Regions from separate parts of the Streptomyces sp. NPDC001634 genome, predicted to be linked through region 4. Evidence: riboswitches for the same ligand, from Rfam matches in the RefSeq annotation. Region 4 holds a riboswitch; each other region holds the start of a gene.
The links. Region 4 has a riboswitch for cyclic di-AMP ahead of ABT186_RS34040 (M23 family metallopeptidase). Riboswitches for the same ligand answer to the same signal wherever they lie in the genome.
Positions count from the first base shown of each region.

Region 1 (2,191 bases), on a different contig from region 4:
CCGTACTGCTCGCCGGCGGCACACCGGGCAAGCGGTCCGCGCTGCCGGGCGCCCGCGTGCTGATCCACCAGCCGTCCCTGCCCGAGCCCTTGGAGGGGCAGGCCACCGATCTGCTCATCCAGGCCGAGGAATTGACGCGCACCCGCGAGCGGCTGGAGGAGATGCTCGCGCGGCACACCGGGCAGAGCCAGGAGCGGATCGCCGCCGACATCGAGCGGGACAAGATCCTCGACGCACGGGCGGCGGTGGAGTACGGACTGGTCGACCGCATCATTGCGAGCCGCAAGGCCTCGCGTACCGCGCCCGGCGCGAGGTGAGCCGCCGATGCTGCCGCCCGAACTGCCCCCGCTGCCTGCACTGACCCGCGCCGAGGCGGAGTTGATCGACCGTTACCTCGACATCGTCGACCTGCTCGGCCGCATCAATCCGGCGCACTCCGGGGACACGTACCGGGGACTGCGCGCCGCCCAGGCCCTGGTGAGCAAGGCAGCGGCCCTGCGGGACGCGCTGACGCTGATGCACCAGCGCGGGGAGAACGAACTGCATGGCCCGACGCTCGCCCGCGCGCTCCGGGTCCTGGACGGTGAGCGCCGCGCGGCACGAGTCGCGGTTCCGCCGGGACCGGACTGACGGACAGTGACCGTTTCGGCGGAGCAGGACAGTTGACGCGATCGGAATGCTGCTCGTCACGCATGAGGTGACGAACGGCTCCGCCTCCGACTCAAACGAACCAAATGGTGTACCCCCGGTCGGAGTAGGCACCCCTCCGGCCGGGGGCCCGAAAATACTCCGCAACGCGCGTAGCCCCGGGGTCGAATCGGGCGTTTCTGTGCAGGTGGGAGGCTCGTCAGACCCCTCAACCCCCTTCGAACAGGGGGCTGTCCAGCCGAACGGGTGGTTGGTGAGTAACACCACAAACCACCGATTCCATTGTGATTTTCCGACTTCCGTAGGTGAAGATCCCTTCCTGACGACAAGCCCCCGCCACCGCGGCGGGGCGGTCCGGGCGGACGCCGAGTCCTGCCACCGCCCGGATGACCGGTCGACAGGAGTGGATCGGCAGGAGTGGAGGACCCAGCAAGGCGGGCCACCGGAGAGATCCGGACGGTCCTTGGGGTGAAGCCGCGTCAGCGGCCGGGCTACTTCGCCAGCCCGAATCCGACAGGTCATCCTTCACAGGCGGCTGACGAAGGGTTGCGCATGACTGCGCTCAATCGTGTCCCGTCGCTGCTGACCCGGGCCGGTACGGCCTCGGCCCTCACCATCGCCGCCGTCGGCGGCAGCATCGTGGCCCCCGGCGTCGCAGCCGACGCGGTGGCCGCGACTCCGGCGATCAAGGCGCTTCAGATCGCGGCGTCGAAGAAGGGGTCCCCCTACCAGTGGGGCGCCGCCGGACCGCGCCGCTTCGACTGCTCGGGGCTCACGCTCTACGCGTACAAGAAGGCGGGCAAGACCCTGCCCCGTACGGCCGCGGCACAGTACAACAAGACGCACCACATCTCGGCCTCGCAGCGCAGGGCGGGAGACCTGGTGTTCTTCCACTCGGGCCGGAACATCTACCACGTCGGCATCTATGCCGGGAAGGGAAAGATCTGGCACTCCCCGAAGACCGGTTCCGTGGTCCGGCTCGAGAAGATCTGGACGAGGAGCGTGTGGTACGGCCGGGTGAGCTGACACGGCCGGGTGGGGTGACGGCACGGTGCGCCGTCACCCCACCAGGGCGTGAGGAGGGCCGGAACGGTTACTCGTTCACCATGGGCGACCGACCTCCCCACCAGGCACGGCACGAAACACCCCTGGAGCGCGCGGACCGCAACTTCGCCGAGTTGCTGCAGGAGCTGCGCGTCACCCAGACCGGGGTGCAGATCCTCTTCGCCTTCCTGCTGACCCTGGCCTTCACCCAGCGCTTCACCACGCTCGACACGGTCCAGCGCGCCACATACGTCACGACGCTCCTGCTGGCCGTTCTGGCGGCGGCCCTGTTCACCACGCCCGCGGCGTTGCACCGCTCGCTCTTCCAGAAGAACGCCAAGCCCGCCATCGTGCGGATCTCCTCCCGCCTCGCCACGGTCGGGATGGCGGTGCTGATGCTGGCGTTCACCGGGTCGGTGCTGCTGGTGGTGGACGTCTCGCTCGGCCGGACCGCCGGCATCGCCGCCGGGGCGGGGACGCTCCTGGTGTGCTTGGGCCT
Region 1 covers NZ_JBEOZU010000001.1:31,183-33,373, reverse strand. The annotation lists gene ABT186_RS00175 (ATP-dependent Clp protease proteolytic subunit) at 1-317, shown strand, start outside; gene ABT186_RS00170 (hypothetical protein) at 325-630, shown strand; cyclic di-AMP (ydaO/yuaA leader) riboswitch at 1,012-1,196, shown strand; gene ABT186_RS00165 (C40 family peptidase) at 1,201-1,674, shown strand; gene ABT186_RS00160 (DUF6328 family protein) at 1,755-2,191, shown strand, end outside.
Region 1: it holds a riboswitch for cyclic di-AMP, as region 4 does, so the genes downstream of both, ABT186_RS00165 (C40 family peptidase) here and ABT186_RS34040 (M23 family metallopeptidase) in region 4, are expected to answer to the same signal.

Region 2 (2,191 bases), on a different contig from region 4:
CCTGGTCGATCAGGCGCTGCTCGGTGGCGTCGTAGCCGACCAGCTCCGGGCCGATCTGCTCGATCACGGCGAGGACGGCCTTCTCGACGCCCTTGCCCTGGTAGCGGTTGGGGTCACCGTCGCGGAGCTCGATGGCCTCGAAGGCGCCGGTGGAGGCGCCGGACGGAACGGCGGCACGACCCGTGCTGCCGTCGTCGAGGCCGACCTCGACCTCGACCGTGGGGTTGCCTCGGGAGTCCAGGATTTCCCGGGCTACGACGACGTCGATGGACGGCACGAGCATCTCCTTCGTGGAATGTGACGCTGAAAGTGCGGGGCTGGTGTGCCTTGCGACTAGAGCCTAACCGTCCCGGGGCTGTCGGCAGCCGACCGACCGTCCCGTGGACAGGACTGACGGTACCCATTGTTCCCGCCCGGAACAAAGGAAGTGGAAAATCGCGGGGCGAGGGTGGGGCCGACATGGAAAAACCCCGCCCCGGTGCGTACGGGGGAAAACGCACCGGGGCGGGGAGCCCGTGGGGACGGTGGTGGCTCTCACCGGGCCTCCACTATGGGGACCAGGGATATGAGAGCGCTGTGGTTCGACTACGAGCCGGGCGTCACTTCAAGTGCAGCTGCTGACCCGGGTAGATGAGGTCGGCGTCCTTGACGATGTCCTTGTTCAGCTCGAACAGCTTCTGCCAGCCGCCGGCGACGTGGTGCGCCGCGGCGATCCCGCTGAGGGTGTCACCCTTGACGACCTTGTACTCGCCGTCGCCCTTCTTGACGGTCGCGCCGGTCGGGGTGGTGACGGCCTTCGGGGTGGCTGCGGCCTTCGGGGCGGCCGGACGCTGGGCCGAACGGGAGGCCTTCTTCGGGGCGGTCGAGCGGGTGGTGGTCTTCGCGCTGCTCGAGGAGCTGCTGCCGCCGCCGTTGTACGGGGTGCTGGTCAGACCCTTGCCGCAGACCGGCCAGGCGCCCTTGCCCTGGCCCGCGAGGACCTTCTCGGCGATGGCTATCTGCTGCGCCTTGCCGGCAAGGTCGGCGCGCGGAGCGTAGGCGGTGCCGCCGTACGCGGCCCAGGTGGAGTTGGTGAACTGCAGACCGCCGTAGAAGCCGTTTCCGGTGTTGATCGACCAGTTGCCGCCGGACTCGCACTGGGCGACGGCGTCCCACTGGGCGGCGGTGGCGGCCGAGGCGTTGCCGGCCGCGAGCAGCGGGGCGGCGATGGCAGCGCCGGTGACGCCGGCGAGCGCGATGACGCGAGTGGTCTTGGACGGGCGGCGGTGCTTGCCGTTGCCGGAACACAGCATGGTTCGATCCCCTCACCGACGCCTGCGAGGTGAGCTGTCGGGTTCGAGCCGGTTGAGTTGCCCGGCCGCGCACCTCTCGATGCACGGCTTCACCCCAAGCCGCTCCCGGTCAGCCAACTCCCGGGCGCGGCGCCTACCTTGGGTCCCCCGCTCCTGCCTACGGCGCATGACGCGACGACTGTTCCCATACGGCCGCTGGCAGGATTCGGCGTTGCAACCGTTGGGGCCCGCTATGGCGAGCGGTCACGACCGTAAACAGTCGATCCACCGATTTTCAAAGACGATCAGGGCTATTGAGACCCATCTCTCACTTTCGCCAAACCGGACATTTGACGTGAAGCGGGACGTGAACACACCCCGCCCGGACGGTAGTTCAGGGCCGTTCCGTGGCCGGTGCGGAATCGAGCGCAAGGCTCTGACCGGGAATAATGAGGTTGGGATCGGTACCGACCGCCGACTTGTTCGCGTCGTACAGCCCCAGCCATCCACCCTTGAGGTCAAGGGAGTCGGCGATGACCGACAGACTGTCTCCGGGACGGACGGTGTACGAGCCGTCGACGGAGTCGCTTGCGGTGGCGGAGTCTCGTGAGGCGTGCCGACCGGTCGAGTCGGCCGTACGACCGTCCGTGGCGCTCTCGTCGGCACTGCCGCCGCGATGACGGCCGACACCGGAGGTCGCACTCGCGCTCGGAGTCGAAGAGGCGCCATCCTGCCCGGACTTGTCCGACTTTTCACCCTTCGCGGTGGGCGTGGACGAGCTCCCCGAACCCTGGGAGTCGCTCGCGCCGCTGTCACCCTTGCCGGAGTGGGCGGTCGCCTTCGCGGAGGGGGACGAAGAAGAGGACGGGGATGAAGAGGGTGAAGATGACGACGAGTGCGAAGTCGTAGCCGACGTGGAC
Region 2 covers NZ_JBEOZU010000006.1:163,180-165,370, reverse strand. The annotation lists gene eno (phosphopyruvate hydratase) at 1-283, opposite strand, end outside; gene ABT186_RS06075 (transglycosylase family protein) at 600-1,292, opposite strand; cyclic di-AMP (ydaO/yuaA leader) riboswitch at 1,297-1,467, opposite strand; gene ABT186_RS06070 (transglycosylase family protein) at 1,666-2,191, opposite strand, start outside.
Region 2: it holds a riboswitch for cyclic di-AMP, as region 4 does, so the genes downstream of both, ABT186_RS06075 (transglycosylase family protein) here and ABT186_RS34040 (M23 family metallopeptidase) in region 4, are expected to answer to the same signal.

Region 3 (2,191 bases), on a different contig from region 4:
CGGTCGCGAACATCGACTCCGCGGCCGTCCGTGCCTTCTACGAGCGGTATGTACGCCCCGCGACGGCCATCGCCGTCGTGGTCGGCGACCTGACCGGGTTCGACCTCGGCGAGCTTCTCGGCGACACGCTCGGCGCCTGGAAGGGCTCGCCGGCCAAGCCGCGTCCCGTTCCTCCGGTGACCGCCGACGACACCGGCCGCGTGATCATCGTGGACCGCCCCGGCGCCGTCCAGACGCAGCTGCTCATCGGCCGCGTCGGCGCCGACCGCCACGACCGCGTCTGGCCCGCGCAGGTGCTCGGCACGTACTGCCTCGGCGGCACTCTCACCTCCCGTCTGGACCGCGTCCTGCGCGAGGAGAAGGGCTACACCTACGGTGTGCGGGCGTTCGGGCAGGTGCTGCGCTCCGCGCCCGACGGCACGGGTGCCGCGATGCTCGCCATCAGCGGCTCGGTCGACACGCCGAACACCGGCCCGGCGCTCGACGACCTCTGGAAGGTGCTGCGCACCCTCGCCGCCGAGGGGCTGACGGACGCAGAGCGCGATGTCGCCGTGCAGAACCTGGTGGGTGTGGCGCCGCTCAAGTTCGAGACCGCGGCGGCCGTGGCGAGCACCTTCGCCGACCAGGTCGAGCAGCACCTCCCGGACGACTACCAGGCGACGCTGTATCAGGAACTCTCCGCGACGGGCACGGTGGAGGCCACGGCGGCCGTCGTGAACGCCTTCCCGGTGGACCGTCTGGTGACCGTCCTGGTGGGCGACGCCGCGAAGATCGCGGAGCCCGTCAAGGCGCTCGGCATCGGTGAAGTGTCCGTCGTAGCGGCCGAGTAGGGGCGCCGCACGCGCGCGTGGAGACCACCTGGCAGGCACGCGCGCGTCGCACGGCGGGACACAACGGGCCCTGGTGACATCCGTCACCAGGGCCCGTCTCTTGGGGTTTTGTCCGTATTGCCGCAGAGTTGCCTCTCTGCCCTGTGGGATGCGCTACAAATCCCCGTCTCCGTTTGTTGATTGAAAGAGGGCCCCCTTAGCGTCGTCCGGGCTGTCCGTCAGGCAGTGCGCCGCACCCGCGGCACCGGACAGTCATCGCCGAGTCCCCGTACGGCGCGAGCCAGGGGAGCCGGGGACCCAACCACAGTCCCTGGGGTGAATCGGGCTCCAGCCCGTAGGAGACCTTCCTGCTCCGAACCCGTCAGCTAACCCGGTAGGCGAGAGGGAAGGAAAGGACCAGCCACTTCATGGCGTTCACCTGCGCCACCGGGAAGCACCGTCGTACCGGCCGTGCGAAGCGCACGACCACGAATGCCATGGGCGCCGCGGCGCTCGCCGCCACCGGCGTCATCGGCACACTGGCCGCCCCGGCGCTCGCCGTCGAGAACTCCGTCGAGCAGACCGGACTGATGCAGGCCGTCACCCTCGGCGACTCGGTCGCCGAGAAGATCGACGCCCAGGCCGCCGCCCAGAAGCAGGCCGCGGAGCAGAAGCAGGCCGCGGAGGCCGCGCGCCGGAAGGCCGCGGAGAAGGCCAGGCAGGAGCGCGAGGCCAAGGAGCGCGCCGCCCGCGAGGCCGAGCGCAGGCGTCTCAACGCCTACGTGGCGCCGATCTTCAACTCCTACGTCTCCACCGGCTACAAGAGCGGCGGCTCCCTGTGGTCGTCCGGCGCGCACACGGGCATCGACTTCCACGCCTCGACGGGAACACCCGTGCACGCGGTCGGTTCCGGCACCGTCGTCGAGACGGGCTGGGGCGGCGCGTACGGCAACCAGATCGTCATCAAGATGAACGACGGCACCTATACGCAGTACGGCCACCTGTCGTCCATCGGCGTCTCCGTCGGCCAGACGGTCACCCCGGGCCGGCAGATAGCCCTCTCCGGGGCCACCGGCAACGTCACCGGGCCGCATCTGCACTTCGAGGCCCGTACGACCCCGGAGTACGGCTCGGACATCGACCCGGTCGCCTACCTCCGTTCACACGGTGTGAACGTCTGATACCAAGCACGTCGACGGGTATGCCCGTCCGATGGCCCCGGCTCATCAGCCGGGGCCATCGTCGTTTCGAACGGCTGTCTGTCCAAAAAATATCCCTGGATTCCGGCCCGCCGTCGGAAATTCCGGCCCGCTGCAATAGAGTCGGTTGAACACGCGTCAATCGGCGACGTTTCACGGGTATTAAGGCGGAGGTCGGTCATG
Region 3 covers NZ_JBEOZU010000127.1:17,276-19,466, forward strand. The annotation lists gene ABT186_RS43820 (M16 family metallopeptidase) at 1-830, shown strand, start outside; cyclic di-AMP (ydaO/yuaA leader) riboswitch at 1,077-1,225, shown strand; gene ABT186_RS43825 (M23 family metallopeptidase) at 1,238-1,990, shown strand; gene ABT186_RS43830 (GntR family transcriptional regulator) at 2,189-2,191, shown strand, end outside.
Region 3: it holds a riboswitch for cyclic di-AMP, as region 4 does, so the genes downstream of both, ABT186_RS43825 (M23 family metallopeptidase) here and ABT186_RS34040 (M23 family metallopeptidase) in region 4, are expected to answer to the same signal.

Region 4 (2,191 bases):
ACGTGCGCGGGAAGGGAATGGGGGCGGTGGCCGCCGTCGCCGTCGTCATCGGCGCCTTCCGGGAGGCCGCGGAACAGGAGTCCACGCTGGAGGCCGTCGCCCAGCGCCTGGAGCGGGCGTTGTTGCGCGAGGGCACCCGGCGCGACCGGATCGACGCGTTCGAGGGGTTCACCACCGCGGTGCTCGCCGAGATCCCGCACGGCGGCGGACGCGTCCGCATCGTCAGCCGAGGCCACCCCGCACCGCTGCTGCTGCACCCGGACGGCACCCTGAGCGAGCTGGCGCCCCCCGAGCCCGCGCTGCCGCTGGGTATGGGCGACCTCGGCATATGGCCCGACCGGGCGAAGGAGTGGGACTTCCCGCCCGGGGCGACGCTGCTCTTCTTCACCGACGGCGTCTCGGAGGCACGCGATGCGCACGGCGAGTTCTACGACCCCGCAGGCCGCCTCGTCGGCCGCGTCTTCCCCGGGCCCGCCGCACTCCTGGCCGCCGTCACCGAGGAGGTCGCCCGCCACACCGGCGGCCGTGCCACGGACGACATGGCCGTGCTGGCCGTACGCCGCCCCGAGCACCCGTCGCCGTCGTCACGCCAGGTGATCATCTGACGCCCCTCCGCTCAACAACTGACATACTGTCAATATCTGTGAGACTCCTGAGGTGGGAGCAACTCGCCCGTTTTCTGCCGTTCATGGCGTGAAAGTCCTGGCCAGGGGCGTTAATGATCTAGGTCGAACGGCTTGGAATCCGGCCCCCGCGTCTATTAACGTTCGATAACGCAGCGCGGTCGTCCCAGCCGTCACAAGAGGCGGCTCCGTGCGCGTGTGCCGAATCCCGCAAGGGAGCCGGGGAACCACCACCTTGGGGTGAATCGAGCGGATGCCGCCGTGGAAGCACGGCAGGTATACGCGCGTAGGAGACCTTCCTGCTCCGAACCCGTCAGCTAACCCGGTAGGCGAGAAGGAAGGAAAGGAGTGCGCCCACGTGGCGTCCAACCCGCCTGCCCAGAGCACCTCGTTCGCCCCGAACGGAACTCAGACGTTCGGTTTCGCACCTGGCACCGACGAGGGCCCCTGGGAGGAGTGGAACCCCACCGAGGAGTCGCTCCGCCCCGTCCGCGGCCGGCACCGCGTCACCAAGCAGCGCGGAGGCGGACTCGCGCGCAGCTCCACCGTTCTGGGCGTCGGCGTGATGGCCGCCGTCGGCGCGGGCGGCATGGCCACCGCGCAGTCGGGCAAGCCTCCGGTGTCCATATCCCTGCCGGACCTCTCCTCGCTCACGCACTCGGCCAAGGCGCTCATCGGCGAGGACGCCGGCGCCCCCAAGGGCTCCGCCACCCCGCTCAGCGCCGCGGGCGTGACCACCGCCGACGCCGCCGCGGGCAACTCCGGCGCGGGCGAGGCGCTGCGCGCCCGCATCATCGAGCAGGCCGCCTCCCAGCAGGACCGGATCGACAAGGCCGCCGCGCAGGCCGCTGAGGACGCCGCCGCGAAGAAGGCCGCCGAGGCCGCGGCCAAGGCGCAGGAGGACGCGAAGGCCAAGGCCGCCGCCGACAAGAAGCAGGCGGAGGAGGAGGCCAAGCAGAAGGCCGAGGCGGCACGGCTGGCCGAGCTGGCCAAGCAGTACACGCTGCCGACGTCCTCGTACACGCTGACCTCCCGCTTCGGTGACGCCGGTGCCATGTGGTCCTCCGGCTACCACACCGGTCTCGACTTCGCCGCGCCCACGGGCACGCTCATCAAGGCGATCCACAGCGGCACCATCACGCAGGCGGGCTGGGCCGGCTCGTACGGCTACCGCACGGTCCTCACCCTCGACGACGGCACCGAGCTGTGGTTCTGCCACCAGTCGTCGATCAGCGTCAGCGTGGGGCAGAAGGTGTCCACGGGCGACGTCATCGGCCGCGTGGGCGCGACCGGCAACGTGACCGGGCCGCATCTGCACCTGGAGGTCCACCCGAACGGCGGCGCCGCCATCGACCCGATGGCGTGGCTGCAGGGCAAGGGCCTCAACCCCTGACACCTCTTCTCATCCGAACCCCGGCGGCCCTGGCGCACACCCCCCGACGCCAGGGCTGTCGGCTTGGCGCCCTGAACCGGAATTCTGGAATCTGCTTGTTTACGGGGACTTTGCGGCTGTTCCGGAAGATATCGATCCGGCCCGGGCGTTGAAGAAGAGCATGACTTCCCTTCGC
Region 4 covers NZ_JBEOZU010000067.1:32,504-34,694, forward strand. The annotation lists gene ABT186_RS34035 (PP2C family protein-serine/threonine phosphatase) at 1-605, shown strand, start outside; cyclic di-AMP (ydaO/yuaA leader) riboswitch at 813-970, shown strand; gene ABT186_RS34040 (M23 family metallopeptidase) at 982-2,016, shown strand; gene ABT186_RS34045 (aldo/keto reductase) at 2,177-2,191, shown strand, end outside.